2 regions of the Paenibacillus sp. sptzw28 genome follow, and region 2 is predicted to be linked to the other one. Evidence: a T-box and tRNA genes for the amino acid it is inferred to sense, from the RefSeq annotation. Region 2 holds a T-box; the other holds one or more tRNA genes.
What was found. A T-box is a leader RNA that pairs with one kind of tRNA and senses whether it is charged. The one in region 2 lies ahead of trpS (tryptophan--tRNA ligase), so its partner is inferred to be a tRNA-Trp.
Positions count from the first base shown of each region.

Region 1: it has a tRNA-Trp gene. The T-box ahead of trpS (tryptophan--tRNA ligase) is inferred to sense a tRNA for this amino acid. The anticodon was not compared.

Region 1 covers NZ_CP080545.1:5,105,796-5,121,323, forward strand. The annotation lists gene KZ483_RS23435 (peptide chain release factor 3) at 1-1,284, opposite strand, end outside; gene KZ483_RS23440 (cyclase family protein) at 1,304-1,933, opposite strand; gene zwf (glucose-6-phosphate dehydrogenase) at 2,252-3,808, opposite strand; gene KZ483_RS23450 (YwmB family TATA-box binding protein) at 3,939-4,760, opposite strand; gene KZ483_RS23455 (hypothetical protein) at 4,880-5,260, shown strand; gene KZ483_RS23460 (hypothetical protein) at 5,462-6,193, shown strand; gene glp (molybdopterin molybdotransferase MoeA) at 6,281-7,567, opposite strand; gene KZ483_RS28735 (hypothetical protein) at 7,536-7,664, opposite strand; gene mobB (molybdopterin-guanine dinucleotide biosynthesis protein B) at 7,760-8,380, shown strand; gene KZ483_RS23475 (response regulator transcription factor) at 8,499-9,176, opposite strand; gene KZ483_RS23480 (sensor histidine kinase) at 9,197-10,273, opposite strand; gene KZ483_RS23485 (PspA/IM30 family protein) at 10,440-11,126, opposite strand; gene KZ483_RS23490 (PspC domain-containing protein) at 11,129-11,617, opposite strand; gene KZ483_RS23495 (PspA/IM30 family protein) at 11,614-12,303, opposite strand; gene KZ483_RS23500 (LiaF transmembrane domain-containing protein) at 12,352-12,642, opposite strand; tRNA gene KZ483_RS23505 (tRNA-Leu) at 12,996-13,077, opposite strand; tRNA gene KZ483_RS23510 (tRNA-Arg) at 13,085-13,161, opposite strand; tRNA gene KZ483_RS23515 (tRNA-Cys) at 13,179-13,252, opposite strand; tRNA gene KZ483_RS23520 (tRNA-Gly) at 13,268-13,342, opposite strand; tRNA gene KZ483_RS23525 (tRNA-Gln) at 13,350-13,424, opposite strand; tRNA gene KZ483_RS23530 (tRNA-His) at 13,454-13,529, opposite strand; tRNA gene KZ483_RS23535 (tRNA-Trp) at 13,543-13,616, opposite strand; tRNA gene KZ483_RS23540 (tRNA-Tyr) at 13,626-13,711, opposite strand; tRNA gene KZ483_RS23545 (tRNA-Thr) at 13,717-13,792, opposite strand; tRNA gene KZ483_RS23550 (tRNA-Phe) at 13,809-13,884, opposite strand; tRNA gene KZ483_RS23555 (tRNA-Asp) at 13,897-13,973, opposite strand; tRNA gene KZ483_RS23560 (tRNA-Met) at 14,009-14,085, opposite strand; tRNA gene KZ483_RS23565 (tRNA-Val) at 14,115-14,190, opposite strand; tRNA gene KZ483_RS23570 (tRNA-Glu) at 14,269-14,343, opposite strand; tRNA gene KZ483_RS23575 (tRNA-Ser) at 14,347-14,437, opposite strand; tRNA gene KZ483_RS23580 (tRNA-Asn) at 14,441-14,516, opposite strand; rRNA gene KZ483_RS23585 (23S ribosomal RNA) at 14,632-15,528, opposite strand, start outside.
Region 2 covers NZ_CP080545.1:4,899,029-4,914,556, reverse strand. The annotation lists gene KZ483_RS22525 (3D domain-containing protein) at 7-666, shown strand; gene KZ483_RS22520 (polysaccharide deacetylase family protein) at 736-1,665, opposite strand; gene KZ483_RS22515 (alpha/beta fold hydrolase) at 1,935-2,897, shown strand; gene KZ483_RS22510 (zinc-binding alcohol dehydrogenase family protein) at 2,965-4,002, opposite strand; gene KZ483_RS22505 (methyl-accepting chemotaxis protein) at 4,149-5,408, opposite strand; gene KZ483_RS22500 (O-methyltransferase) at 5,660-6,070, shown strand; gene KZ483_RS22495 (alpha/beta-type small acid-soluble spore protein) at 6,140-6,364, opposite strand; gene KZ483_RS22490 (TIGR03943 family putative permease subunit) at 6,474-7,397, opposite strand; gene KZ483_RS22485 (permease) at 7,423-8,457, opposite strand; T-box leader at 8,962-9,209, shown strand; gene trpS (tryptophan--tRNA ligase) at 9,270-10,256, shown strand; gene KZ483_RS22475 (hypothetical protein) at 10,313-10,489, opposite strand; gene KZ483_RS22470 (alpha/beta-type small acid-soluble spore protein) at 10,617-10,844, shown strand; gene KZ483_RS22465 (metal-dependent hydrolase) at 10,984-11,970, opposite strand; gene KZ483_RS22460 (hypothetical protein) at 12,164-12,454, shown strand; gene gerQ (spore coat protein GerQ) at 12,438-13,031, opposite strand; gene KZ483_RS22450 (cell wall hydrolase) at 13,134-13,556, opposite strand; gene cyoE (heme o synthase) at 13,844-14,707, shown strand; gene KZ483_RS22440 (SCO family protein) at 14,747-15,364, shown strand; gene KZ483_RS22435 (AEC family transporter) at 15,374-15,528, shown strand, end outside.

The sequences.
Region 1 (15,528 bases), 210 kb from region 2:
CTGGATTGTCCCCTCTTCCGTCAGCTGATCGATACCCTTCTGATACTGCTTGTGCTTGAGTGCGTTCTTAACGGTAACTTTAGCAAAGAGCTCGGGCGAGAATGTCGGCAGCTCATCGAACACGATGTCGCTTCCCTGTGACAGAGAATCCCCGATGCGGAATATCCCGGGGTCGAATAATCCTATGATGTCGCCTGGAAAAGCAGATTCGACAATATCGCGGTCCTGGGCGAGGAATTGCTGCGGCTGCGAAAGCTTGATTTCTTTACCTGCGCGCACATGCCTGACGCTCATTCCCCGTTCGAAACGGCCGGAGCAAATTCGGAGAAACGCGATTCGGTCGCGGTGCGCCGGGTTCATATTCGCCTGGATTTTAAAAATGTACCCCGAAAACTTCTCGCTGGTCGGCTCCACTGAACCGTTTGTCGTGTTGCGTGAAGTCGGTGAAGGCGCGAGCTGCAAGAAGTTTTCCAGGAACGTCTGGACACCGAAGTTATTAACCGCGCTTCCGAAGAACAGAGGCGTCAGCTCGCCCGCCCGAACTTTGTCGAAATCAAACTGGTCCCCGGCGACATCAAGCAGCTCCAAGTCTTGAACCAGCTGGTCATGAAGGTAGTCGCCAGCCATCTCCCGAATAACCTGATCATTATAATCCGACACAGGCCGTACGGAAATCGTCGAATGGTCATCGCCTTGAAACAGTTCAACCTGATTTTTCATGCGGTCATATACGCCGCATAGCTCTCTTCCCATGCCGATGGGCCAATTCATCGGTACGGCCCGGATACCAAGCACGCGCTCGATCTCTTCCATTAAATCAAACGGGCTTTGTCCCTCACGGTCCAATTTATTAATGAAAGTGAAAATCGGAATGCCACGCTTGCGGCACACCTGGAACAGCTTGATTGTCTGCGCCTCTACACCTTTGGCGACATCGATCAACATGACCGCGCTGTCTGCCGCAGTGAGCGTCCGATAGGTATCCTCACTGAAATCCTGGTGACCTGGTGTATCCAGTATATTGACGCGGTGGCCGTTATAGTCAAACTGCATCACGGAAGAAGTGACCGAAATACCACGCTGCTTCTCAATTTCCATCCAGTCGCTCGTCGCATGCCGGCTCGCTTTGCGCGCTTTCACCGTTCCGGCTAGTCGGATAGCTCCCCCGAAGAGCAGGAGTTTCTCGGTCAGCGTCGTTTTGCCCGCATCCGGATGAGAGATGATCGCGAATGTCCGCCGTTTTCCGACTTCTTGTTTTAATTCATCTGTCAACGTTTTGCTCATTACCCTATTCCCTTCATATTTACATGCCGCCGATCAGAAATGCACGCGCCGGAGCAGCTTCGATACCTGTCAGCTTAAGCGGAGCCACAGCCATAAAGTAAGTGCCGGCAGGCACATTCTTAAGCCGCAGTCCTTCAACGATAATGATACTGTTTCGGAATAGCGAGCGGTGAGTGGGATATTCCGCTTGAGCGCGTTCAATGCCCAGCCCATCCGTCCCGAGGCCCCTGATACCCAGTTCGACCAGATAACGGGCGCCGTCCTCCCGAAGGAAAACAAAGTTGAAGTCGAATTCTTCGCTGAAGGAATTGCGCGTTTTAAATATAACCCAATCGTTCTTCTGCAGTCCAAGCGGTTCCAAGTCGGCACGAGTAATATACTCTTCGCAATGTGTCAGATCAACAACACGAGCATGGCCAATCAACTGTTCAAGGCCGATCGTCTCGATCGTCTCGCCGTTTTCCAGCATATGCAGCGGAGCGTCTACATGCGTTCCGGAATGAACATTCATGTCGATGCGGGATTCATACACGGCCTGGCCGTTCTCATGGTTTGTAATATTCGTTATTTTCGGTTTTTTCTCTTCTTTATTGTTGAAGACCTGCATGCTCTCCTGAATTGTCATGGAGATATCATATATTTTGAGCATGGAATGGTACCTCCTCAGGCGTTTTGCGGGAGCAAAACGCAGCTTCGTAAGCATTTGCTTGGCGTTTTGCGGAGCAAAACGCAGCTTCGTAAGCATTGCTTGGCGTTTTGCGGGAGCAAAACGCAGCTTCGTAAGCATTTGCTTGGCGTTTTGCGGGAGCAAAACGCAGCTTCGTAAGCATTTGCTTGGCGTTTTGCGGGAGCAAAACGCAGCTTCGTAAGCATTTGCTTGGCGTTTTGCGGGAGCAAAACGCAGCTTCGTAAGCATTTGCTTGGCGTTTTGCGGAGCAAAACGCAGCTTCGCAAGCTTCCTACTGCCCTATTTCGGACCACCCGAGATCCAAATGACATTATCTTCGTCCTGACCGTTCACCGGCCACCAGTGGAATCCGTCCTCGGCCAACAGCTGGTCGGTCCGCTCCGGACCCCATGATCCCGCAGGGTAAAACTGCAGGCTTGAACTACCATCGCGCCAAGCTTCGGCGATTCTGTCGACAAATGACCACGCCTGCGACACTTCATCCCAGCGGGTAAAATAGGTCGACTCGCCGCGAGCGGCATCATATATAAGGAGCTCATACGCCTCCGGGGTATTCAGGCCGATCTGACAGCTTTGGCAAAATTCCATCGACACGGGCTGTATGACATTATCGACTCCCGGCTTCTTTGCATTAAACTTGATGTAGATGCCTTCCATCGGGTTGACCCGTATGACAAGCAGGTTCGGTGCCAATTCGTTACGTCGGGCAAACAGAACGTTATTCGGGACATTTTTGAACTCAATTACGACCTCGGTTGTTTTTACCGGAAGCCGCTTGCCCGTACGGATATAGAAAGGCACACCAGCCCATCGGAAATTGTCTACAAATACCCGGGCAGCAAAGTAAGTCTCCGTCGCAGAGTTGGGGTTTACCGAGTCCTCCTGGCGATATCCCGTAAGAGGCTTGCCTTTGGCTGTCCCCTCCACATATTGGCCGCGAATGACGTGCTTGTCGATTTCTTCGGCAGCCGAATACGGCCGGAGCGAACGAAGCACTTTTACCTTCTCGTCACGGATATCTTCCGGATGCAGCCTGCTCGGGGGCTCCATAGCGATCATCGCCAGCATTTGCAGCATATGATTCTGCACCATATCACGCAGTGCACCCGACTTATCATAATAACCGCCGCGCTCCTCGACACCGACTGTCTCAGACAAAGTAATTTGTACGTTAGCGATATGACTGTTATTCCAGAGCGGTTCAAAAAACGCGTTCGCGAAACGAAGAACCTCTATATTTTGCACCATTTCTTTGCCTAGGTAGTGATCGATACGGAAAATCTCTTCTTCTTTAAAGACATGACTGAGCTGCTCATTGAGATTACGCGCCGATTGCAAATCGTAGCCGAACGGCTTCTCGATGACAAGCCGGTTCCAGCCTTTCGATTCCAATAAGCCTCCGTCGCGAAGGTTCAATGAAACCGGTCCGAACAATTCAGGCGCAAGCGCTAAATAAAATAGTCGGTTGCCTGGAATATCAAACTTGGCATCCAGTTCTTCCGTAAGGTTGTTCAACTCCTGAAAGCCGTCCAAATTGTTGATATCAAGCGACATATAAACAAAATGCTCAGCGAATTTAGTCCACGTTTCGTCATCGCCCTGTTTGTATCTGCAAAACTCGTTGATGGACTCCTTAACGTCAGCGCGGAACTGATCATTGGTCCGAGGTCTGCGGGCAAGTCCTACCACAGCGAAATCTTCGGCCAATTTTCCTTCTTTATATAAGCTGAAGAGCGCAGGGAAAAGCTTCCGCCGCGCCAAATCGCCTGTCGCGCCAAATAAATAGTAAACCGCACCCGCTGCGGCAATTGATTCGTGTTTGCTCACGTCGGTCATTACCTCATTCTCTCTTATGTATTTTTGTATAGTACAACCGTATTGATCATGTTATGTAGTTTAGCATAACAAGGCGAGAGATGCCATTCATGCGCCCATAAAAAAAACTGATCGAGGCCTGAAGAAAACGTTAATCCGGATCAGTATAATCTCCCGTAATCAATGGAACGCCGATTACAATTTGCCGCCTGCCGCCACCCGTCGCGCGTATCTCAGCCATTTGCAGATTAACGCTGTTGCTGCCGCTTTTGACCGCCGTTTTCAATTCGGGGGTAAAGTACGTTACGCTGTCGGTTTGGCCATCGTTATACACTTCCTGGCGCTTCGCGTGGGCCATATCGGCTATCCGGCTCGCAGCTGCCGCTTTGGCAGGCTCTCCCCTGACGGCGAAGCTGCCGGCAAAGGTGAAATCTGCAGCGGAAACCGCTTGCTGAACATGCGAAGCAGCGGCGGTGATTTCAGTCAGATCGGTTCCATCCTGCGGCTTCATGAGAATTACCGCTTGGACGGGCGTTCCATTGCCTCGCGAGGGCTCTGTACTTTCCTTTGCAGGCTGCTGCTTGGATCCGGCCTGAACATGGATCCACAAGGATATTTTAACCCGGCCGTTTTCCATATCAGCCTCGCCTTGTAACGTCTCATTGTCGGTCTGCTTTAATGCAATGCCGAGCTTATTCGCCAATACCCCGGTATTCACCTGCATACCTTGTCCATCCCACCGGAAGGACCATCGCGATTGCCGCGAACCCCCGACAAGCTCATCCTCACACCAATGCCAAACGGTCGACAGGTCGCTAAGAAGCATGCTCTGAGAAAGCTCTTTGACCGAATTCTCCCGCTTATTCCCCATAGTCCACCAGGCGGCAGTTACTATAATCAGGAGGGCTATCAAAATTCCGCTTCTTCCTGTTCGTTTGGATAACGGTTTTTGCGAAATAGTTTTTGGCGGCAAGATGCTCACTCCCTTAGCCCAAAGCTTCAAATCGAAATAAGAATGGGTAAATATCCATACGCAACCGCCCCTAGGTGAATACACTGTTGCAAGGAATTCAGGGGAGGTGTTAACAACGGATGGAACCTATCTTTCCGCTCCACGAGGAACACATTGAAAAGTTCTGCGGTATGCCGGTTTGTATCGTAACCAAGGAAGGCCAACGCCACGTCGGAATTCTCAGCAGCTGCCGGGGAGGCCGGCTAATGCTCAATGAGAATCAGGGTTATTCAAGCGCCGCATCTGTAGGAACAGCGGGCGGGATAACCCACGTTCAGAGCAAAAGCAAGAAAAAAGGCCGGAAAACCGGGAAAACGGTGCAAACGCTGCAGACGGATAAGGCGGAGACGCAATCGTATGACCCGTATTATCCGTACAATGGGTTTGCGCCTTATAGTCCTTATGCCGAGGCGTTCGCAATCGACTTGGCGCTTATCGCCTTTTTATTTTTGCTTCTATAGACGCTGGTTTATACGGCAGCCGCCGCCGCTGTGAATAAAAGGAGAAGCCCGGGGACCTATCCAAGTCACGATATTGAGGTAGGACTTCGGGCTTTTGCTTTCACCGGCTCGTCCCTTCCTACATAAAGGCAAGAAAGTCGACTTTTCGGTAAATTAATACTAAAATTGAGCTGTCAAAGGTTTAAGTGGAGGTGAGTAGTGATGGCGATGCCAAATCAAATTGACCGGGTTTCCCGTAAAACGCTTTATCCTGTTCAGCGTCTTATTGCCTATGCAAAATATCCGTTCATGGACGAGCGCCGACCTTCCTATTACCGGGGAGGTTCGCTCCCCAAGGCTATAACCTCCAAACTGCCGGACACCGTCGAAAAAGTAATACAATCGGCGGCAGAAAGCGTGTCCGCGTGGCTTATGCAAAGCACCCATCTCCATGAGGCGGCGAACTCCATAGCAGCAGAAAACGCGGCAGCTTCCGAAACGGGCAATATGCCAGGTGCCGCTGAAGAAGGCAAATCGATTGCCAAGCAGCTGCATTCGCTGATTAAACAGGCGAATCAACTAAATCAAACTTTCTTATCCTCTTCCGCCTACTTGAGCCCCGAGTTAAAACATATCATCGATGACGCACTGAAGGCCCCTGCAGCTCAGCGGATCGGGATTACGCGATCGGGAGCCGGTGAATGGAAGCTGGATGGGGACCTTCTCAATGCTGCGTTAGCGGAACAGCCCGACCAAGTGCGCAGCACTTTACGCGGGCCCAGCGGCCTAGCATCTCAAATAGCGCAATTGCTTTCCCGTTTTGAACATCTGCCTACCGCTGCAATTATGAGCCCCTCGGCAAGCGGGTTCCAGTCGTTGCGGACATACGAACCGTCCGGGCAGTCTTATTTGCAGCTCAGAACCAACGGCCTATTCGTTAACTACCGGGTATAAGAAGCTGCATGAAATAAAGCAAACCCGCTTTATGCGCTGGCATGAAGGCGGGTTGTTCATCGTTGAAATTACAATTTATTAATCGGATCATAATTGAATGACATGAACCAGCGATCCTCTTGCCGCTCCTTCCGGTCCCGCCGGAATACGAAGCAGGCCGTCAGCCTCGGGAATCGAGGCCATCATGCTCGATTTGTTAAATGCAAGCGGATCGGCGTACAAGACACCTTCCCGCACATACAGGCGCGTCCGCACAAACCGTTCATGCGGGCTCCCTTTATCGAAATCAGCCGCAAGTTTGGCTGTCACTTCTCTTGGGAGCGATTGCTCCATCGTTACACCCTGCAGCATTAGTATAGCAGGCCTAACGAAAAGCTCAAACCCGACAAAGCAAGCGCCGGGGTTACCGGATAAGGCAAACAACAGTTTGCCGTTCATTACAGCTGCTGACGTCGGGCTGCCCGGACGCATCGCTACTTTATTGAACAAAAGTCTGTCCGGACCGCCGGTTAGGCCATCGGACCGAATTCCGCGTATAATGTCAGCCATAACATCGAAGTCGCCTACTGATACACCGCCGGTTGTTACGACCATATCCGCTTGCTCCAGCGCTGCGGCCAGCGCGCCTACGACGGCATTGGGATCGTCCGGGAGCCGCCCGACGAGCACCGGCGTCCCGCCGCTCTGCTCAACCATCGACGCCACCATGGCACTGTTGCTGTCGCGGATGCGGCCCGGCTCAAGCGGCGACGCAACCGGCAGCAGCTCAGCACCCGTCGCCAGCACCGCGACGCGCGGTCGCGCGAAGACCGGCACTTCAGCGTAGCCGAACGTGCCCAGCAGTGCAATGTGGCCCGGCCGGATAAGAGTGCCCGGCTCCGCCAATACGCCGCCGCGGCGAAACTCCTCACCGGGCCGCGCAATGTTTTGCCCGGTCGCGGCGGCGCGTTTCACCCGCACCACCGACCTCCCGATTTCATCCGCGTCCGCCGTCTGCTCCAGCATGACGACAGCGTCCGCGCCCTCGGGCACCGCCCCGCCGGTCATAATGCGCACGGCGGTGCCCGGCTCCACGATCGCCGGCGTTACACCGCCGGCGGCAACCGTACCAACCACGCGCAGCGACGAAGGGGAATCCGGCGTCGCTTGCGTCGTATCTGCGCTGCGGACGGCATAACCGTCCAGTCCCGAGCGCGCAAAGGGCGGCCAGTCGCTCGTCGCCGTCAGCGGCTCCGACAGCCGCCGGCCGGCGGCCTGCCACAGCGGCACAGATTCGCATAGTCCTGGCAAGGCCGCTTCGAGCACAAGGCGCATCGCATCCCCCACCTTAACTGCGCGCCTGTTAAAACGTGAAGCTCCCTGCAGCTGCTGCACAATCGGTCTCCTCCTGGTTGTCGTCCAAGGTGAAACCGGCAGCCTTGTGCAATATCCGGTTTCTTCCTTCGGTCATCTCTTCTCTATATTGTACCAAAAGTTCACGATCCGCTCCACTTAAAGAGTTAATCCCATGAAAATATGGTACATTTAAATAAAACAGGGAATCCTCATCCCGCAAGGAGCTGATTAATGTTGACTGAACAAAATTATAACCGCGATTTTCCGCGCCACCAGTTCGTCCTTCAGGTCGTCGGCTATAAAAACAGCGGTAAAACAACGCTCATTACGAGTCTGATTCAGCGTTTCAAGCGCGCGGGTTATACCGTCGGAACGGTAAAGCACGATGCTCACGATTTTACCATGGATACGCCGGGCACCGATACATGGAAGCATCAAGCGGCAGGTGCCGACATCACTGCGATTAGTTCATCCAATCGAAGCGCCATACTGCGAAGCCGTCCGGAATCGCTGCATTCTTTACTTGAGCAGATGGGGAACGCAGATATCGTTCTTGTGGAAGGGTTCAAGCAAGAGGCATATCCTAAGCTGATTCTCATCCGGGAGCCGGCAGACATCAAGCTTCTACGTGAGCTAACGAGTCCCAATGGGTCTGCCGCTATTTTATGGCCGGAAGCCAATACAGCCCTTAATGCAACATCGATAAATCCAACTATCAAAGGTGAAGATTCACTTTTAGCGGCCGACCCGTTTCCATCCACCCTCGATATTCCCCATTTCGACATCAGCGAGTTGGACTCTATATATGCGTTTATCCATTCTCGGATAGTCTCCGCGGCGAATAACAAATAAATGGTTTGGCGCATGTGCCGGCCGGTTTCCAGCCGCTCGACTTGCTTGCCTACTTAGATACAAAAAGCCGCCCCGGTCATTCCGGAACGGCTTGCTCTGCATTACGTACCCTATCTATTTACTCGGCCAAGCCATGTTTATGTGCATAAATAGCAGCCTGCGTCCGGTCATCCACACCAAGCTTGGCAAAAATGTTCGTCACGTGAAATTTGACCGTTTTAATCCCGATAAATAAAGTATCGGCGATTTCCTGGTTCGATTGACCCTTAGCCACGCATTTCAAAACGTCCATCTCCCGTTCCGTGAGCTGTTCGTGAGGCGGACGAACAGAATCTGCCTTGGGCTGCCGGAAACGGTTCATCATCTTCATCGCAACCTGCGATTCAAGAACCGATTGCCCTCGAGCTGCCGCCCGGATCGCATCGGCGACTTCCGTTGCTCGCGATGTTTTGAGCAGATAACTGAATGCTCCCGCCTCAATAACCGGGTACATCTTGCTGTCGTCCAGATAGCTTGTGAGCACAATCACTTTACAGTCGGGGTACAGCTCTAGAAGCTTCCGTGTCGTTTCAACGCCGTCCATGCCTTCCATAACCAGATCCATAAGGACAACCTCCGGCCTGTATGCCTGAGCGAGTCGAATACCTTCCATTCCATTGCTCGCCTCGCCGACCACTTCAATTCCCTCCTCGGTGTTGAGAACAGCGGCCAGACCAATTCGAACCATCTCATGGTCGTCAACGAGAAGCACTTTAATCGGTTGATTCAATGCGTTCCTATTTTCCAGAGCCTCCATCCGGTGGATCTCCCCTCCTTTTATAAAACCATGGCTGTAACAGGTATGCGTATGTCAATGATGACGCCCTGACCGGGTGCGGTAACCAGCTGCATCGAGCCCCCCAGGACATTTATCCGTTCTTCCATTGTAAGCAGTCCGTATGACGTTTGCTTCTTCTCTTCCAAATCAAACCCAACTCCGTTATCCTGGAAAATCAATTGTGCATTCTTGCCTATGCTGTGTAGACGAATACTCATCTGGTCCGCTTTGGAATGTCGAAGCGTATTGGAAAGCGCCTCCTGTGCAATTCGAAAGAGATGGTCCTCCGCTTCAGCGGCAAGCTTGATTGAATCGTCCACATCAAGCGTTATGGCGATCGGTACCTTCTGCTTTAATTCCTCAACCAAAATCTGAAGCGCTTGACCCAAATTTTTGCCATCCAAATGCACCGGCCGTAAATGCAGAAGTAATGCCCGCATCTCGGATTGAGCGACGGAGGCCATTTCTTCAATAAGCTGCACCTGGCGTTTGGCTCTCTCCCAATCCGTCTCAAGCGTTCTGCTGACTGCTGTCGCGGTCATTGATATGGCAAACAACTGCTGGCTTACAGCGTCATGAAGCTCTCGCGCGAGCCTTTCCCGTTCTTCAATGACGGCAGAGAAACGAACCTGTTCCGTCCATACCTCATCCTCTTCCGAGAAATCCTCGGATGTTTCAGTTGTGTCTTCAGCGGAAGGAAGCGTTACCCTCTGTTTCTTCCGACGCTGTTGGTCGGTTAACCGCTTGACCGCCGCCCTCAGCTTTACTCCCTGAAAATAACTGTATCCAGCCGCGGCAATAAGCGCGAGCCCTATAATGGTCAAACCGATCGCTGCGGCTTTTGTTTGCAAGGCGAATACCTTGATGTAGCCCATACCTTGCATAACGAGAACAATCAAGCCAATGATGACAAGCAGCCATATCACCGTCTCTGCAGCGTTTCCCCTGGGTTGATTAAGCGGCGGGCCTCCTCGCGCATTCCGATAAGGATGCATCGCTTGACGCTGTCTCCCCGAGTCCCCTTGTTCACTACGCATATTGACGCTTGCTTCATCCGAAGGCGATTGGTCAGCCATGGGTATATGCCCCTCTCTATGTAACCATGGAAACAAGCCAGAGACAGAGGCTTCATTCGCGAAGCGCATACTGTCTTGGCTTATCCATTTGCAAACCCTTCGATTTCTATTCCGGCTGAAAACAACTCGGAAGGTCAATCGTCGTACCTAGTCTTCCCAGTCAACCCTACTCGGCTGACGGAGGGTTTAATTTGTTTTTCAGTGCTTGAAGCTGCTCTTCGACCTTCAACTGCTTCGAAGGATCTACTGTGCCAACGGCAGATGGACCATTATAAGACGTATATGGGACACGTATCACTTCAGCTTCCGCTTCCAGCTGCATAATCTTTTCTTCCATACGGGTAAAGCCCCGTGAAGCGCTGCCGCTTTCGATCGAGTGAACCGTCGTTACTTGCGCCATTTGCTTCTTCGCTTTTGCCATCTGTGCACGCGCTGCCAGCTCATTGCGTTTATTCCGAAGCTGGTAGAACTCATCCTTCATACCATGGAGCTGCAGCATAAGCTCTTCGGCCTGCGTTTTGGCTGCGGCATGCATATCCGTATATTCGGCCGTTTTGTGATCGAAGAATATTTTCTCTTCCAAAAGCTTCCGTGCAAGCTCCTCCTGGCCGGAGCGAATCGCAGTTTCAGCTTTCGTCTCACGGTCTGCGGCACTGCGGAACGCTTCGTCAAGACGCTGTTTCATACGGCGCTCGTTTGCCATTTGCTTGGCAACCGTCAATTCGGCCTGATGAATTTCCGCCTCCATATCACGCAGATATTGGTTTAACATTACAACAGGATCTTCCATTTTGTCGAGCAGCTCGTTAAGAGAAGCTTTCGTCATATCTTTCATTCGCTTAAAAATACTCATAGTTAAAACTCTCCCTTCTCGTGCTTGGCTAATTTTGCTTTCAGTTCTTCTATCTCACGACGGAGCGCTTTTTTCTCCAGATCTTCCATCATGGCATCCAAATTTGATGCCGATTGTCCTTGCTGCCAACTGGCAGGTCCAGCCGACGGACCACTGGATGGAGGTGTATTTGTATAAGGTCCGCCAAAGCCTTGACCATTGTTTTGCGAGCCAAAGCCCGGGCCGTTATTCCAACCACCATTATATCCGCCGCCGGAGCCGTAACCGCCGGGTCCAAAGCTGCCGGGACCGAATCCGCTGTATATGTTCGGTTCCTTAGGTACAACGAGGCCGGCAAGAATATATACCAATATTAATGCACCGCTTGTAAATACGGTCAGGACAATCAGAAGAATCCGCAGCAGTGTCGCGTCCACATTCAGCATCTCGGCGATACCGCCGCACAAACCGAACAGCTTCTTATCGCGGCGCGACCGATACAGTTTCCTCATGACGATTTCCATCCTTCCTGCTGCAATTTTCGTTTCAATTGTTCCATTTCGCGCTCGATGACGGACTGCAGAGTCGAACCCGCCTCGACGATAAATTCCTGTCCAGCCCGGCGTAAATCGCGAAGGCTTTTTGCTTCAAGCTCCATATCGCTGATCCGATCCTCCAGCCTGCGGAACATGCCTGCAGGCTGCTGCCCAGGCTGCTGCCCGAGGCCGTTATACCGTGCGTTCATCCGCTGTTGAAGGCGCAGGGATTCCATCCGAGCTGCATAGTATTCACGTTTATCGTAAACAGCCTGATACTCCGCCCGCAACTCTCGAAGCTGATCCTCCAGCTCCCGGACGTTCTGCTGTGTTTGTTCGTATAATTCACGGTACTGAGCAGCACGTTCCTCGCTGGTCGCTTTATCTGTAAGTGCAATTCGTGCTACATGCTCCTCCCCTGCTTTAAGGGCAGTCATTGCTTGTTGTTCACGCTTGTCTCTCAGCTGCTCCGCTTGCAGCCATTGAGACTTCAAGTAGTTCCCGTGTCCCACATACTGCTGATATAATCGCTCAGCTTGAATAATATCTTCCCTTGTCGACCACAAGAATTGGTCAATTAACTTAACAGGATCTTCCGCTTTCTCCAGCCGCTCATTTAGTGTCGCCACTGTAATGTCACGGACCCTACGGATAATACTCATGCATAAACCTCCTTAATCCGGAATCTATTACGATTACTAAGTATTTAATTAAACGTGTTTACGACGTTTGAACATTGAAACTCCCCATAAGATAATTCCGATCGCAAGCAGCAACGCGATAATTCCGGCAAGCTTGCCAATCAGCATAAATGCTCCGACTACGATGAGAATGCCACCGATGAGCTTCTTGTCATTTTTGACTCCCACGACTCCAAGACCGATCAAGATGAAAGGCATCAACAAACTGAAAATCCAGCTGAGATTAATCCCGATAAACTTCATCACCATCAAACTTCCTGCAATAACAAGTAACGCACCTAACACCGATTTACCATTCATTCTTACTGTCACCGCCTTCCCTCAGAACTTTTATACTTTTCATTACGTCGCTGCGCTTGAAGTTGTTTCATCGCTTGCTTATGTATTTATTGTAGGTGTTTTCCAGCCGTTTCAAAACGGACTCGCGACGGTTTTCTCCCTAGACTTGGGTCGGGGAGTGGACCCACCCCATGGACCGAAAGGGCTACGCACAGTTATTAATCCAAGTGAAAGGGTCTTTAATATCACCTTCTCATACACACTGATTCCGCGTACGGTCCTGAATTACCCAAGTGGAGCACGCATAGATTCATGCTCGTTGTTAAAAATAAAAAAAACCTGATGCAATTCCATCAGGTTACAACTTCTATGTATGGTGCCGGTGAGAGGACTCGAACCTCCACGGTTTCCCTCACGATTTTGAGTCGCGCGCGTCTGCCATTCCGCCACACCGGCAAATTAATGGCGTGCCCTAAGAGATTCGAACTCCTGACCTTTTGATTCGTAGTCAAACGCTCTATCCAGCTGAGCTAAGGGCACACGATTGTTGAAGATTGTGGAGGCGCCACCCAGATTCGAACTGGGGGTAAAGCTTTTGCAGAGCTCTGCCTTACCACTTGGCTATGGCGCCAGAAATAAAAAAAAATGGAGCGGAAGACGGGAATCGAACCCGCGACCCTCGCCTTGGCAAGGCGATGCTCTACCGCTGAGCCACTTCCGCATATAAATGGCTGGGGATCTAGGATTCGAACCTAGGAATGACGGAGTCAAAGTCCGTTGCCTTACCGCTTGGCTAATCCCCAATCTTTTATTTATCTTATAATTTGTATGATGGGGCGATCGAGGGGAATTGAACCCCCGAATGTCGGATCCACAAACCGATGCGTTAACCACTTCGCCACGATCGCCATATGAACCTTTTGGCAGGGGCAGCAGGAATTGAACCCACACTAACGGTTTTGGAGACCGCTGTTCTACCTTTAAACTATGCCCCTAAGGTAAACTGGTGGAGGATGATGGATTCGAACCACCGAACTCGTCAGAGAACAGATTTACAGTCTGCTGCGTTTGGCCACTTCGCTAATCCTCCATGAGTGGTGCCGTCGAGAGGACTTGAACCCCCAACCTACTGATTACAAGTCAGTTGCTCTACCAATTGAGCTACAACGGCATATTCAATTCTTAAATGGTGGCTCGGGACGGAATCGAACCGCCGACACGAGGATTTTCAGTCCTCTGCTCTACCGACTGAGCTACCGAGCCATTTGGTGAAAATGGCGGAGCTGACGGGATTCGAACCCGCGGTCTCCTGCGTGACAGGCAGGCATGTTAGGCCTCTACACCACAGCTCCACATTATGGTTCTCGGATGACTCCGAAGGTAAAGTTGGTTGCGGGGGCAGGATTTGAACCTGCGGCCTTCGGGTTATGAGCCCGACGAGCTACCGGGCTGCTCCACCCCGCGTCGTTATGAATACTGCTTATGCAGTTTAATGGTGGAGGCTGACGGGATCGAACCGCCGACCCTCTGCTTGTAAGGCAGATGCTCTCCCAGCTGAGCTAAGCCTCCGTAATGAGCGACAAGTACTACTATACCTCATTTGCCCTGCTCATTGCAAGTCCTAATTTGTACCTTTTTGAACTATTTTGGTGACCCGTAGGGGATTCGAACCCCTGTTACCTCCGTGAAAGGGAGGTGTCTTAACCCCTTGACCAACGGGCCACATGGCGGAGAGCGAGGGATTCGAACCCTCGATACGCGGTTAACGTATACACGATTTCCAATCGTGCTCCTTCGACCACTCGGACAGCTCTCCAGATGGCTCCCCGAACAGGACTCGAACCTGTGACAACTCGATTAACAGTCGAGTGCTCTACCAACTGAGCTATCAGGGAACGATATTTCGGGTTAATTACACCCTGAAAACTGGATACGAACAGTTGTGAAACCCCTTTAGTCTTACGTTAACCTAAGAGCAGCGTGCGAAGTGAACGTTCAGGTGAACGTTCGTAGGATAAGCCCTCGACCGATTAGTATTCGTCAGCTGCACGCATTGCTGCGCTTCCACCTCGAACCTATCAACCTGGTCGTCTACCAGGGGTCTTACGAATTGGGAAATCTCATCTTGAGGGGGGCTTCACGCTTAGATGCTTTCAGCGCTTATCCCGTCCGTACTTGGCTACCCAGCGGTGCTCCTGGCGGAACAACTGGTACACCAGCGGTACGTCCATCCCGGTCCTCTCGTACTAAGGACAGCTCCTCTCAAATTTCCTACGCCCGCGACAGATAGGGACCGAACTGTCTCACGACGTTCTGAACCCAGCTCGCGTACCGCTTTAATGGGCGAACAGCCCAACCCTTGGGACCTACTTCAGCCCCAGGATGCGATGAGCCGACATCGAGGTGCCAAACCTCCCCGTCGATGTGGACTCTTGGGGGAGATAAGCCTGTTATCCCCAGGGTAGCTTTTATCCGTTGAGCGATGGCCCTTCCATGCGGTACCACCGGATCACTAAGCCCGACTTTCGTCCCTGCTCGACTTGTAGGTCTCGCAGTCAAGCTCCCTTATGCCTTTGCACGCTACGAATGATTTCCAACCATTCTGAGGGAACCTTTGGGCGCCTCCGTTACATTTTAGGAGGCGACCGCCCCAGTCAAACTGCCCACCTGACACGGTCCCTGTACCGGATGACGGTACCAGGTTAGAACTCCGATACGATCAGGGTGGTATCCCAACGATGCCTCCACCGAAGCTGGCGCTCCGGCTTCCAAGGCTCCCACCTATCCTGTACAGATCGTACCAAAGTCCAATATCAAGCTGCAGTAAAGCTCCATGGGGTCTTTCCGTCTTGTCGCGGGTAACCTGCATCTTCACAGGTATTAAAATTTCACCGGATCTCTCGTTGA
Region 2 (15,528 bases):
GAAACGTTGTTTAAAAATTGGAAAAAGGGCGCAGCAGCAGCCGCGCTTAGCATTGCTATTCTCATTAACGCCAGTCCGGCACATGCCGCCGCGGCGTATAAAGCGTCCGACAACGACACGTTCTGGAAATTATCCAAACGCTTCGGCGTCCAGCTTGAACGATTGATGAAAGCCAACCCGAAGGTGGATCCGCTCAATATTTACAAAGGCCTCTCCATCGTTATACCGGGCGCTCCTATTAAGGCAAAGAATGATTCCGGCCAGTCGGCAGTTAAGATCAAGAAATCAGCGGGCGGTAAAGCCGAGGGCAACGATATCGTGCAGGTGAAGGGGCGTTCGTACAGCTATTCGGACGTCATTCAAGCCAAAGCGAGCGCTTATACCGCAGCGGCCTCAGAGAATGGCTGGGGACCGGTCGATTATTTCGGGAACCCATTAAAGCTTGGCACGATCGCGGTTGACCCCAAGCGGATACCGATGGGCAGCAAAGTTTATATTACCGGGTATAACCATGACGGGTTACCGGTTGGAGGCATGATAGCGGTCGCAACCGATATGGGGAGCGCGATTAAAGGCGACAGGATTGATATATTCTTGCCGCAATCGCAGAAAAAGGCGCGTCAGTTCGGATACCAATATGTCAAAGTGTTTGTTTTAAACAAATAAATGGACATAGGCATGTAAGTGAAAGCCGGCAGCACAAACGGCGTCCCCTCGGGGACGCCGTTTGTGCTTTTAACCTTTGCTGTTGCGCGAAGCCGGCTTGCTTAGAAGATCGGGCAGCGTGACGATCTGGTACCCTTTGCTTCGAAGCAGCTTGATAAGCTTGGGTAAGGCTTTTACCGTGCCTGATAAATCCTGGCCGACTCCCCCGCCGGCATGCTGCAGAATAATGGATCCCGGCTGCAATGTCTTCTTGATGTTTACAAGGATATGGCTGCTATCGGTACCGCGCCAGTCGACTGAGTCAACGTCCCAATTTACTACGATGTACCCGTTTTGCTTTAACCATTCAATCTGGCTGGGCATGATTTCACCATAGGGAGGCCGGACTAGTTTCGGACTGTAGCCGACAAGGGGACGCAGAATCGCATCCGTCCGAACAATTTGACGTTTAAAGGAGCCCAGCGGGATGCGTGAAAAAACCGCGTGATTGAGGGAGTGATTACCGATAATGTGGCCTTCCCGGCGCATCCGCCGAACTATCGACGGATAAGCGGCAGCGCGTGAGCCGACGACAAAGAAGGTGGCTCTCACTTTATATCGGGCCAGTATGTCCAGCACCTGCGGCGTATAGCGCGGATCGGGCACATCATCGAAGGTCAGCGCTACTTTTCGGGCACTCCGCGGGCCGCCTATGATGAAAGTTCCGGGGTATCGTTTTTGAAGCGATACCCATGACATCGCCTGGACGCGGCGGCGTTTTTTATGATGCTTCCGCTTTCGAGATAACTGGAAGGATGCCGAGGATTCCCTGGCCTCCTTCTCACGCGCAAGATCCTGCTGTGATGATGGCTGTGCCATGCTTGCCGCCTGTTTGGTGGTATTACGTGTGGGGGAAGGGCCAGGACTATACCAAGCATCCGATTCTATCGAAGGGCAAAGCGCCGTTAATGCCGCAAGCAGCAATATACCGGCCTTTTGCATGCGGCGGTTCGATTGCATACCGGACTCCCTCCCGCTAACTCCACCTCCACGGAAGGCACAGACCCAAGCGGGAAGAGCACCTGTTCTGTTGGTTCGTGCAGAGCGTTAGCCGCTTCTTCATGAGTAACATGGTATTGTTGGTTGAATTATTATTCCCTTCCTGATTTCCTTCATGCATGGCGCGGGGATTACATCGAATTGGGCGGGGAGAAATAATGAAATTTCTTTACACTCTAACAGGTAAACCATTAACATGTAATTGAATATAAGAACAAAGGAGCTGCCTCATGCCGACAATAGATATGCCGCTTACTCAACTGCAAGCGTATACAGGAATTAATCCGTGTCCCGCCGATTTTGACCAATACTGGGCGAGAGCACTTGAAGAGATGCGTGAAACCGATCCGCAAGTAGAGTTAGTGCCCAGCGCTTTTCAGACGCCGGCAGCGGAATGCTTCGACCTGTACTTCACCGGCGTGCGGGGAGCCCGTATCCATGTAAAGTATGCCCGTCCACGCCATGCGGATAAGCCGCATCCTGCAGTCGTTCAGTTTCATGGTTACTCGGGCAATGCAGGCGATTGGAGCGACCGGCTTGCATTCGTTTCTCTGGGGTTTTCGGTGTTCGCCATGGATTGCAGAGGTCAAGGGGGGCCGTCGCAGGACATCGGAGGCGTACTTGGCAGTACCCATCACGGCCATATCATACGCGGACTTGACGGCGAACCGGACAATCTATTATTCCGACATATATTTCTTGATACAGCACAGCTCGCTTCCATCGTTATGAGTATGCCCGAGGTCGATCCCGGCCAGGTATTTGCAACCGGGTGGTCCCAGGGGGGGGCATTAACAATAGCATGCGCCGCACTTGAGCCTCGGATACGCAAGCTGGCGCCTGTCTATCCGTTCTTAAGCGATTACCGCCGCGTATGGGAAATGGATTTGGCCAAGGATGCTTACGCAGAGCTGCGCACTTATTTCCGTCATTTTGACCCGCAGCATGTAAGGGAGAATGCGATCTTCACAAAGCTCGGCTACATCGATATCCAGCATTTGGCCGATCGTGTCCGAGGCGACGTGCTGCTGGGGGTCGGACTGATGGATACCGTCTGTCCTCCATCCACGCAATTTGCCGCATATAATAAAATCACGGCGCCCAAAAGGCTCGAAATATTTCCGGATTTCGGCCATGAAGGACTTCCGGGGCTGCATGATAAGATCATTCAATTTTTTCTCGGGAATTATTAAGGGCCCTAAAAAAGCAAGCACCCTCATGGAGCCTCGACAACCGGCGCTTGAAGGTGCTTGTCATTTGTTAATCCCAGTTTTCGAGTACGATTTTTCCAATCGTTGCGCCTTCTTCTATCTTTGCATGAGCCAGGCGCAGGTTGGCTGCATTAATCGGAGCAAGCCTTTCGGTCATTGTAGTTTCGATGTCGCCGGAGTCGACAAGCTCCGCAATACGGTTCAGAATATGATGCTGCTCAATCATGTCGGCAGTTTTATACATCGCTTTTGTAAACATGAACTCCCATACGAATGAGGCGCTTTTGCTTTTTAAAACATTCAGGTTAAGCGGGTCCTTCGCATCCACTATAGAGCATATTTTCCCCTGTGGGGAAATAACCTCCGCCATATGTGTCCAATGCTGCTCCGTGGCATTCAAGCAGAGGATATACTGAACGGAATCAAGACCGAATTGCATTAATTGCGGCATAAACGGCTGGTAATGATTGATGAGATAAGTGGAACCGTGCCGCCTGGACCATTCGGCGGTCTCAGAACGAGAAGCTGTCCCGATAACAGTCAGTCCGGCTTGACTGGCCAGCTGAGTGGCAATCGAGCCTACCCCTCCGGCCGCCCCGATAATAAGAATGGCTTTGCCCTCGTTTGCATCCTGCTCAGTAGGAATCCCCAGCCGTTCATGCAGCGCTTCCCAGGCAGTAATTCCAGTAAGCGGGAGAGCGGCTGCTTCGGCATAATCCAAAGCTTTAGGTTTATGCCCGACAATCCGCTCGTCTACGACGTGGTATTGGCTGTTACCGCCGGGACGATTGATCGTACCTGCGTAATAAACTTCATCTCCGGATTTGAATAGTGTACAGTCCTCGCCCGCCTGTTCCACAATGCCGCAAACATCCCAGCCCAGTATTCGAGGGACCTGTTCCGTCTGGTCTTTCGGAGCACGGACCTTGGTATCGATCGGGTTGACCGAGATTGCTTGTACTTTTACCAGAATATCGCGGCCGGCTGCAGCAGGCTTGTCCACATTAATATCTACCAGACTTTCCGGATGCCCGATAGGCAGGTAACGGGTTAATCCAACGGCTTTCATGGTATTCTGCTCTGTCATAATGCAACTTCCTCTCATCATTCATGTATTGATTATATAAACGAATCGGCTTGCGTGGAAGCATATTGTAATTTCCCGTTTGCTGGTACAAGCCTCACGCAAAGAACCCCCCAGCCTGTAGGCTTAGGGGGTGCGCCATTTAAACGTTACACTTTAAAAATCGAAATAGTCCGCTGAAGCTGCGAGACGACCTGCTGCATTTTCTCCGTCTCCTCGACGACTGCCTGCACTGACCCGATATGCTCATTCATCGAAGCAGATACCTGCCCGGTGCCCGCGGCGGACTCCTCAGTAATTGCCGAGATGTTTTGGATGGCTGCAGAGATTTTACGGCTGCTCTCGAGCATCTGGTTACTTTCGTTTGAGAACTGGTAAATCTGTTTCGTAATAAAATTAACGCTTGCTACAAGCTCGGAGAAAATGTGCTCCGATTCGCGAAGGAGCTGGTTTTGCAGCTGAACAACCTCTTCATTGATCTTGATGTTATCTATAGCTTCATTAACTCCGCTGACGATGCCGCGAACCAAAGTAAATACCTCTTTGGTCGAAGAGGTCGATTCCTCGGCAAGCTTGCGCACTTCCTGGGCGACTACGGCAAACCCTTTACCGTGATCGCCGGCCCGCGCCGCTTCAATTGAAGCGTTCAGTGACAGCAGGTTAGTCTGCTCGGCCAAATCCGAGATCGTTCGCGTAATCACAGAGATTCCCTCGGCCTTACGCGCCAAATCCTCAATTGTAGCGGCCACATTCGAGGTGGCCTCCACATTTCGCTGCATGCCGGCGGACTGGCTTTCAACCGATTGCCGGCCTTTCTCCACGAGTCCAAGCGTTTGCTCCGACAGTTGGTTCATCTCTGTAGTCGAACGGGCATAAGCCTCAACTTTATCTTCGATTTCCCGAATTGACTCGGCCATTTCGCCGACATCTTCAGAGATCTGATTGGCGCCGGTTGCCAGCTCTCCTGCCGAGAGGGCTGCTTGCTCCATGACCAATTTCAAATTATTGTTTTTTTCAAAAATGCTTCTGCTTGTATCGTTCACGATGCGGGCGATATTCGACGTTTCCTTCAAAATATCGCGAAGCTTGTCAACCATACTGTTAAAGGAGTATCCCAGCTCACCGAGCGATGCGGAAGATGAAATATCCACCTTCTGGGTGAAATCGCCCTTTGCGATACTGAAAGCGATCGAACTCATCTCGTCAATTGAAGATGTAAGCGCTCTCTCAATTACGCGAACAAGAGGAAAGGTTATCGCAGCCGCAATTGCGATGATGATGAAACCGAGAAGCATGCTGCCGCCGGTGGCAATCAAGCCAAGGAGAAGTGCGATCGAGAAAATACCGACAATGGCATAGCAGCCGAGCAGAAGCTTATTGCGTATCGATAAGGAATTAAACCATTGCATCGTGGTAAGCTCCCCTTTTATTGGAATAATCTTATTATAGCACCGCTGGAACTTTTGTCTATATTCGTCTATTACTATCGTATCAAGTCGAAAGAAGGAGTTGATTAACGTAATAGAAGTCGAAAGTGCTACTTTACTGTAAGGTTTTTGTAAAAAAATATGTTGAATGAACTACAAGGCTGTCATATAATGGGCCTGAAGCATCAGTTGGAAACTTCAAGAAAAAATGTGTGGCAGGAGGCGGGGTTAAAATGAATTTGGAGACGATGTCATTGGCACGGCAAGTGGATTTTGTTTTTAGGCAGCTGGAAGAGGAGCTTGTTCACGCTGTAGCGGGTACCGTCATTATACATATTCGTAACAATGCAGTCGGTAAATACGGGGTTCGGCACAATCCCATTGAAAGCAAAAATGGGGAGATCGGTCAATCGGAACAGGGGATGACCGTCTCTCAGGTACAGGCCTTTCGCCAAATGGCGATCGATTCGCTTAAGCTCAAACGCAATTGGACGCATGGAGAAATATTATATGATTTTTCCGTACGTTCAAGCTCAGGCGCCTGGTCGGCCAGCATACTCTTCGAATCCAATTATAATTTGGCTAACGGGATGTTCCGCTACCAGCCCAAGTATTCGCAGCAGGCCTTGAGGGATAGCCTCTAACGCGATAACCGTCCATTGACAAAAGAAAAATGCTGCCCGTTCGCGCGGCAGCATTTTTTGTATTTCATATTAGCGGGTGAATCGGCCTGCTAGCTGCTGCTCCGCTATTTGAACGAGCTTACGGGTAATATAGCCCCCAAGTGCGCCTGCATCGCGAGTTGCCATGTTGCCGTAGTAACCGTCTTGAGGAATTTGAATGCCTAACTCTTGTGCTACTTCGAACTTCATTTGCTCAAGAGCCGCGCTTGCCTGAGGTACGACCAGCTGATTGCTGTTGCGGGATTGTCCTGCCATCGTATTTCACCCCCTTACATTTGTCTTGGCCCTTATTATTGTTCCTGTTGGAACCTTTTATACAATATGGAATTCATAAGAAGTCCTGAAATAATTTCCAGTTTTATTTTTACGAGCCAAAATTGTAATCGGGGTAAACGTAGGGAGTGTCCGGCATTTCAATGACTTGAATTTGCCGTGCTTTAAGCAGGATAATCGGGTTGCCGTCGAACGTGCTTTCCGTAACCGTTCCCCGTACTTTAAGCCAGACATCGTTCTTATAAAGAGGCGCGCGCGGGTAGTCGACCATAAGGCCGTATGGTACGGAATCCGCCGAGCAGCAGTTCATCGCGAAGCGGCTTACGGCAAACTCGCTTTTCTTCATCCCGTTCTGTCTGTACACAAACCCGCTGATCTCAACCGTTTTACCGACAAAATTACGGCGGTACAAGTCAAGCGTCGTCAACGTCTCAATATACCGCTCATCCGGCACTTCGATAGTATCCTGCTTATACAACTGCTTGCCAAGCTTCGCATGCGCCGCCGTATATTCATCCGCAGGGAACAATTCGTCAAGGTTCTTCCGGCTATCCGCAGCGGGCTCGCTCTGCCCACTTATTCCCGTTCCGGCGGCCGCGGCCGGCACCGTCTTTCCCGAGCCGGAGAAGCTCACCCCTTTCTTCGCTGCAAGCGAGCTCCCGAGTGTGCTTTCCGGCAGGAGGAAACCGAGGGCCAATGGAAGCACGAACAGCCCGTAAATAAGCGTGTTTTTGGCTAGTGATGGTGAGGGCTCATGGTTGCAATCGCATTCTGCGGCCTCATAGCCCATCCATACCCTGAATGCGGCATAGACTTGATAAATCGCGGTCGCATAGAGCCCGATGGCAGAAAGCTTCACATATAATTCCATGCGCGGAGCGATATAAAGCGATAAGCTGTCGGTACGAACGAGGTAGACAATATAAACGGCGAATCCGCTCATCACGGCAGCGCGCAGCAGATGATGGATCAGCCTTCTCCGGTCGTCGGTTGACATCAGCACGATTCCTTTCATGAAGAAGTGTAGCCTTTATCCGGCATTATGAGCTAAAGAGGAGCTTATCCGCAATCATCGATCCAATGAGGATCGCTGCAAATAAGAATGCAATGACGGCAACGACCACTTTAACTCTGAACGAGGAAAGCAGCATAAGCGTGCTTTTCAGATCGACCATCGGTCCGAATACGAGAAAAGCAAGAAGTGGGCCAGAGCCGAAAATCCCGTTAAATGAAGAGGCGACGAACGCATCCGAGGTGGAACAAAGCGAAATCGCGAAAGCAAAGCCCATCATGAAAATGTTGGCTGTCAAAGGCTGATCGCTGAGCGATGTCAGCAAGCTTCGGTCCAGCACCGTTTGGACGAGAGCCGTAAGAAGCGAGCCGATAATCAAATATTTACCGATATCGAAAAATTCATCCGAAGCGTGGGCCAGCGTAGCCCGGACACGTCCGCGCCAGCTGCTCGAGCTGCGATTGTCGCCATGGCTGTGCCTGGCAGCATGTATACTCGGACCGGACGCCGCCGAAGGTGTTTCCAGCTTCAAGGGGCTCTTTTTCATGAAGCGGTAGAGCAGCAAGCCAAGCATAATGCAGACAGCCAAGGCGAGTCCCATTCTGGCGTAAGCCATCATCGGCTGCGATCTGAATGCGGTGTAGGTAGATGCGAATACGACTGGATTGACAATGGGTCCGGCGAAGATGAAGACAATCCCGATGTAGGCCGGCATTCCTTTGCGGATCAACCGGCGTACGACCGGAATCATTCCGCATTCGCACAGCGGCAGCAGCAGTCCGAGCAAACTTCCGAACAGAACGCCCACGACCGGATTTTTCGGTGTAAGCCTCGCGATGACAGTATCGGAGACGAATACTTGCAGCAGGGCGGAAACAAGCACGCCGAGAAGAATAAAGGGAAATGCCTCTAATATGATGCTGATAAAAAGTATTTTGAAGGATTGAAGGGACGGGCTGGCCAGAATAAGATCGGTAAAGCCGCCAGCGGTTAAAATACGGGCCAACATAACAAGACACCCTACGGCGAGCAGCGGTGTTCCCAGACGGTAAACGATATTCAACCGTATAAACTCCTCTCTACTAGCATCTAAATTAGTATAGGTTATGCTCATTGATGCGTCTACAGGACAACCATTGGCGACAATTTTTATTGAGTCCTCCTAAAGTCCCCTGAGGCAGCTTGGCCCGAGCGAAGGCCGAGCGTGCAAATAGTATCACTGGTGCTACTGCATCGGCCAGAGAGGCTGTCTGTGGCGCCAACGTTATTCAAGTCCCGCAAGGGACACCAGGGCGAACGGGTGGGCCAAATTGTCAAGCGTGTCCCGTGAGGGACGAAAGCGGATCCGCGAACGCGCTCACGCAGGGGCTGTCTCTGTACATCCCACGTGTTACTTTCCGGGTGTCCAGAGGGCCGGGGCCTTAGGGGTCCCCCTCCGGGGGAATTAGGGGGGAAGCAAAAGTAAAAGTGGAAGTGGAAGGAGAGATGGTCAACGGGAGGGTAATGGGAGCTTCAAGGGGGGCGTATACCCCTACTTGACAATTCCCCCCCGAGAGGTATAATCTTCATAACTGCAATGAAGGGAACAAGTAAGCGCGGATGTACGCTTTCAGAGAGCCGGTGGTTGGTGCGAACCGGAGCAAGTGTCCGATGCCGAATGGGTCCTGGAGCCGAGATGAGGAAAGCGAGCGTACGATCGTCCGTATGCATCTCCGTTTCGTTCCGCGTTATGGAACATGAAGGCTTGTCGAACGCGCTTATTCAGTGCAGTTAGGCGGGCAAATTAGGGTGGCACCACGGTCCTTCGTCCCTTTCGGCGAAGGGCCTTTTTGCGTTCGAAAATAACGATAAAAGCGAGTAAGGGAGGATATAACTATGCCGCGAGTTCTTTCGGGCATTCAACCGAGCGGGCAGCTGACGCTCGGTAACTACATCGGAGCAATGCAAAACTTCGTAAAGCTGCAGGAAACCCACGAATGCTTCTTCATGGTCGTCGATCTGCACGCCATTACGGTGCCGCAGGAGCCGGCAGCACTGCGCGAGCAGACGGAATCGGTGGCATCGCTGTTTGTCGCTGCCGGCATCGATCCGACAAAAGCGAGCATTTTCGCGCAATCCCACGTTTCCGCTCATGCCGAGCTGGGATGGTTGCTGACGACGCTCACTTATATCGGAGAGCTGGAGCGAATGACGCAGTTTAAAGACAAATCGGCGGGTAAAGATTCGGTCGGTGCCGGATTGTTTGTCTATCCTGCGTTAATGGCAGCCGACATATTACTTTATAACGCGGATCTGATACCGGTCGGAGACGACCAGAAGCAGCATTTGGAGCTGACACGCGATCTTGCGCAGCGGTTTAATTCCCGCTACGGCGATTATTTTACGATTCCCGATCCTTATATCCCGAAGGTCGGAGCGCGAATCATGTCGCTTGATGACGCATCGAAAAAAATGAGCAAAAGCAATCCGAATCCAGGCAGCTATATCGCACTGCTTGATCCGCCGGATGTGATTCGCAAAAAACTCAGCAGAGCGACAACGGATTCAGGCCGTGAAGTGAAATACAATCCGGCGGAGAAGCCGGAGGTGAGCAATTTGATGAGTATATATGCTCACTGTGCGGGCGTCACGCTGAGCGAAATTGAAACGCGTTACGAAGGGCAGGGCTATGGAGCGTTTAAGAAGGATCTTGCGGAGCATGTCGTAGCGACTCTGGAGCCTTTGCAGCACAAATATGCGGAGATTCGAAGCTCGGGAGCGATTCACGATATCTTGAAGCAAGGCGCTGATGAGGTATCGGAGAAAGCGAACAGAACGCTGCGCGATGTGAAGGAACGGATGGGATTTCTTCTTCCGGGTTGAACGGAAAGTGGAGAGATAACTGAATACCTGCAACAATAACGCCGCGGATAGGGGAATTACCCCTGTCTGCGGCGTCTCATTTTGGCGCTTACTATAAATCCGGAGCCGATGCAGCCGATTGTCAGTATAAAGAACAAGGCGGCGATCCATCCATTATAGCTGATGGAAACAGCGGTAGCACTCATTAACAGCATAGATACAACGGCGAAGAGAAGAGCCATTGGCTTACTCATAATCGATTTGCTCCTTTTCTTTTGAAATTCATTAAAGTTGAAAGCATATTCTTTTCACAAACGTATCATAATAAGCTTGCAAGCTTGCAACACACAATCGTGAAGAGGATGAAAGGAGAAATTCCACATGCCAGGACAAAACCGTAACAGCAATCAGCTGGTCGTACCTCAAGCAAGTGCAGCTTTGGACCAAATGAAATTCGAGGTAGCGCAAGAGCTAGGAATCCAAATTCCTCAAGACGGTTACTACGGCAACATGGCGACTCGTGACGCAGGCTCGCTCGGGGGATACATCACCCGTAAGCTTGTTCAAATCGCCGAACAACAACTGTCCGGACAATCGCAGTTCCGCTAAGTCGATCCAAGGCAAAGCAGATCTTTGATTTACAAGGCAATGGCTCAAGGGAAACCTTGAGCTTTTCCTTTTTCCCGGCGATTGCTTACTTAAGCGCACACAGGGCCCCTTCTATTGTGCAAGAAGGGGCCCTGCTCCGTCAATACGTATTCATTCGCAGACGTTTTTGCAATCGGTCGTCGCTCAGCCAACCGACATAAGAGCCGAGTGTCTTATAATCACTATCCATCAGCAGTACGCCGACGAACGGATACTGCTTTCGGTGGCGGTAGCGGACGTCCGACCATCGAACCTCGAAGCCCCACGAATGCTCCTGCACTTCGGCGCAGGCGAATGAGGTGAAATACAGAAATGATTGTATCGAGGGATCGTTCTTTGACTGTTCAACGGCCGGGTGCTCGGAGCACCTGGCGCGGTCGACCCACCGAAGCTTGCCGCGCCGGAAGTCGCCGATTATAAAGCTGCCGTCGTCACGCTGCTTGACGACATTCCAGTCGTAGAGCGATACCGTTGGAATAAGCACGTACCGGTCGCTCTCCCGGCTGTCAGTGTCCAACGTTCTCAGCTTCCTGGCCAGTGTACGATGCGCAGCGGTCCGCCAGATATAGTAAACGATTAGCAGCGAGTAAAGAATCGGGAAAATAAACCTGGGATCTGCCACCGCAAGCGCCCACAACAGGATGGCTACAAGATGCGAAGTGAATATTACGGGATCGAAGATGTGAATGATGTTCCACGATATCCACTTCTCCGAGAACGGCCGCGCTGCTTGCGTCCCGTAGGTGTTGAACAAATCGGTGAAGACATGAATGACGACGGCCAGAAGCACCCATCCCCCGAGGTGAAGCCATGGTATCGAGAACCCGAAGAACGCCTGCAGCATTAATGTAATGGCGATCGTCCAGATCGCAATCGCGGGAATTGAGTGCGAAACTCCGCGGTGATTTTTTATATAAGCGGCATTGCTTTTCAATCTGAGAACTCCGTCGAAATCCGGAGCCTGGGATCCGACTACCGTACCGATCAGTACGGCGGCGTAAACGGTTTGGTCGGAAGCGATAACAGGGTCGATTGAAGCGAGCCCGGCGAGTCCGAGTCCCATGACCAAATGCGTCCCACTGTCCATGAATAAGTTCCTCCTTAAGTTATCAAAGCTGTCATTGTACCCTAAGCTTAAAGTTCTTTGTCGAATCCGTAAACCCTTCTTGAATGCGGAAAACGTAGTTTTTCCAAGCATTCGCCTTCGAAGTGCTATACTTCTATATGTACGCTTAAGTATTTTCTGAATCGTGGGTGTTTATAACGGGGGGACGATTTTTATGCACATTTGTTTTATTGAATATCGTATTGACGCCATTTATGAAGAAAGGTATCGGAACTGGATAGCGGAAAAGCTTGCTGAAAAGAACGAGTTCAGGCTCTACGAAGGTACCGACCAGCCGTTATTGTTCGTTGAAATATGGGAGTCAGAGGACGAGCCTGGCGCCGAAGCCGTGAAAAAAGAACGCTGCAGCGAGCGTTCTTCTTGGCGGATCATGGCGGATTGGGTGCCCGGAGGCACCGCGAAAATTCATGCCTGGACGTTTCGGCCGATTACCGGCCCATCGTAACTTGACCACCGACGCCCCCGCCGGCAGTCGATGTGATCGGCGTCATGTTCGTAATCGTCTGTCCCTGGAATGTGTATGAATAGTTAATCGGCCCGTCAAATGTGACGTAATCAAGATTCAGCGTAAGCAGCAAATAACGCATTCCGGTGGACGGATCGCTGAGTATGATATGGTCGCGCCCTGCGGCTTCAATCAGTCCGCGGAAAACCTTGGCGTTCCACTCGCGGTTGTTCTCGTATGTCATGTAAAAAGTAGCCATCTTGCCGCGGTTCATTCGCAAAATATTCTCAACATAGGATTCTTCGGCAGCCGGTGCTGCGACTACGTTTCCACCCGCCGGCGTGACGAACGAACCGCTCGGTATGCTGGGCGGCATCATTCCGGCTCCTGCCGTCATCGGCATCTGCATCTGCATCGGCATCTGCATAGGCATCTGCATCTGCATAGGCATTGCAGCAGCCGAAGGGAACTGCTGAGGTGAAGGGTAAGGATAATTGTATTCATAATCGTCATATTCCGGATAGCCGCCCATGCCAGCCGTACTCACCGTGCTTTGATACCCGTAACCGTTCGACATGTTTCCATTTCCTCGCTTTCTTTGCTGACAACCGGGATCCATTTAAGCCTGATCGCGGCTGCCGTCAGTGTGACCAAACATAACCAATTAACGTGTGCTTATTTAGTATACGCCGGGGCAATCCGCTCTCGTCGGGACATAGAAGCAATGCGCCTTATACTTTCCGATAAGCCGCTGATTCCACCACTCGGCAGGACATCCGCCCGTAGGCCGGAAATACCACAGCGAGTTCGTAGCGGGATGCCGGCGTTCGCCGTTCACGACTCGACGCGCCAATGTTATCTCGCTTTCGCGGGCTTTCTGATAGAAGTAACCTTTTTGCGTGGCTTCAAATCCGCCCGGGCTTTGAAAAACCATTTGCGGAATACTGCGGATATTTTTGAAATCAATACAGTTGCTCCGAACACGGTTAACGCCGACATTGCCGACCATCAGCATGCCCTGTTCGCCTTCGCCTTCCGCTTCCGCGCGCAATAGACGGGCGAGGAGCTTGATGTCTTCGGATTTTGCTTTAACAACCGCCATATATGGACTATCTCACTTCCTTTCGTTCAACTGGGCCTTTGACCACAATGATAGTGTATTGACGGATAAGCAAAATGGTTCCATATCAAGATCGGACGCTCTGTTTTTGGCTGCGTTACACTTTCGGGCCGCGGAGATTCGCTCAGTTTCGCCAAGCGGTGTCAAATTGATGAACACGGGGCGCGAACATTGTCAACAGCTTGTTTTTTCGGTATGATTAGAGCGGTTTAAAAACAAATATGATGGGCGTATCTCGCCCATGTGGGATCGGAACGGGGAGGCTGGCTGTGCTTAAAGATTATGTGGCCCTGACAAAACCGCGCATCATACGGCTTAATGCGATTGCGGCGTTCGGCGGGTTCTGGGTCGCTTCCAAATGGGATCATATCAATTGGTGGCTGCTGCTTTATATGCTGCTCGGTTCGGCACTTACGATGGCATCGGCTTGTGTAATTAATAATTACTGGGACCGTGAACTCGATAAGAAGATGGAACGGACAAAGAACCGCGCTTTGCCGATGGAGCGGCTGAATCCTGCCGGTGTGCTTATCTATGGAATCGCGCTTGGCGTCATCGGGATCGGAGTGCTGTTTACGCTGGTTAATCCTCTTACCGGATGGCTGGGACTGCTCGGATTCTTCGTCTATGTCTTTATCTATACGATGTGGCTGAAGCGCACGTCTACATGGAGCACTTCCATCGGGGGAATCTCCGGTGCGATGCCTCCGGTGATCGGCTACTGCGCAGTGACGGGCTACATTGACGCAGGCGCATGGATATTGTTCGCGCTGCTCTTCCTGTGGCAGCCTGCGCACTTCTGGTCGCTGGCGATCAGACGCGTTGAAGAATACCGTGCGGCGGGATTTCCGCTGCTTCCGGTATTGAAAGGCATCCGCCGCACGAAGCTGCAGATGATTCCCTATACACTTCTGCTAATCCCGACGGGCGTGTTTATGTATACGTACGGATACGTCGGTTATTTCTTTCTGATAGTGTCCATAATCGGCGGGCTGTTTTGGGCGGCTCATACGATAATGGGACTCAGTGCCCGGGACGATATGAAATGGGCCAAGACGAATTTCTTTATTTCGATTAGTTATTTGATGCTTGTCTTCTTTGTAATGATTGCGGATACGAACGGCGTGATGTAAACCGTACGCAGTGTATCCGGGCCGGGAGGGACCGCAGGAATGAGTTTTGCACGGAAGCATGCTTTTAAAATTGCTGTGCTGGCATTATGCGCGGCAATGGGGATTTATTTGTATTTGTCTTCCACGAAGGAAGCCGCTCCGAATCTGGACCAGAATTATAAGGCGCCGGGCTTTGAGCTTACGGATCTGGACGGCAATAAGGTTTCGCTTGAGAATACAAACGGTAAGGTGCGCGTCATTTATTTCTTCTATGCCAATTGTCCGGATGTATGTCCACCGACGACTTTTCTGATGTCGCAAGCCCAGAATAAGCTCAAAGAACAGGGAACCTTCGGGAAAGATGTCGAGTTTCTCTCGATCACCTTTGATCCGGTGCGCGATACGCCGGAAGCGATGAGGAAGTTCGCCGGCAAGTTCGATATCGATTCCAACGGTTGGAAGTTCCTGCGTGAGGACAGCGAGGAACAGACCAAGGAACTGATGAAGGGCTTCGGACTCGGTCTTATCAAGGATAATAACGGTTATTTCACACATGCCGACGCCATCACGTTCGTAGACCGCCAAGGCTCGGTACGCAAGGCGATGATCGGCGCGAAAGACGAGACGCAGAATGCGGACAATATCGTCAAAGTAGTTAATGCGCTGGTGGATCAGTAGGGGAATGACATGACGGTCCTCTGGTCGATATTATGGAACAATGTGCTCCCGCTTTCGGTTATGATCGCCTTCGGCGTCACACTGCAGCGGGCGTTTTCTTTAGACATTAAAACGCTGTCCAAGCTGAATTTTTATTTGTTTTCCCCGGCAATTATTTTTAAATT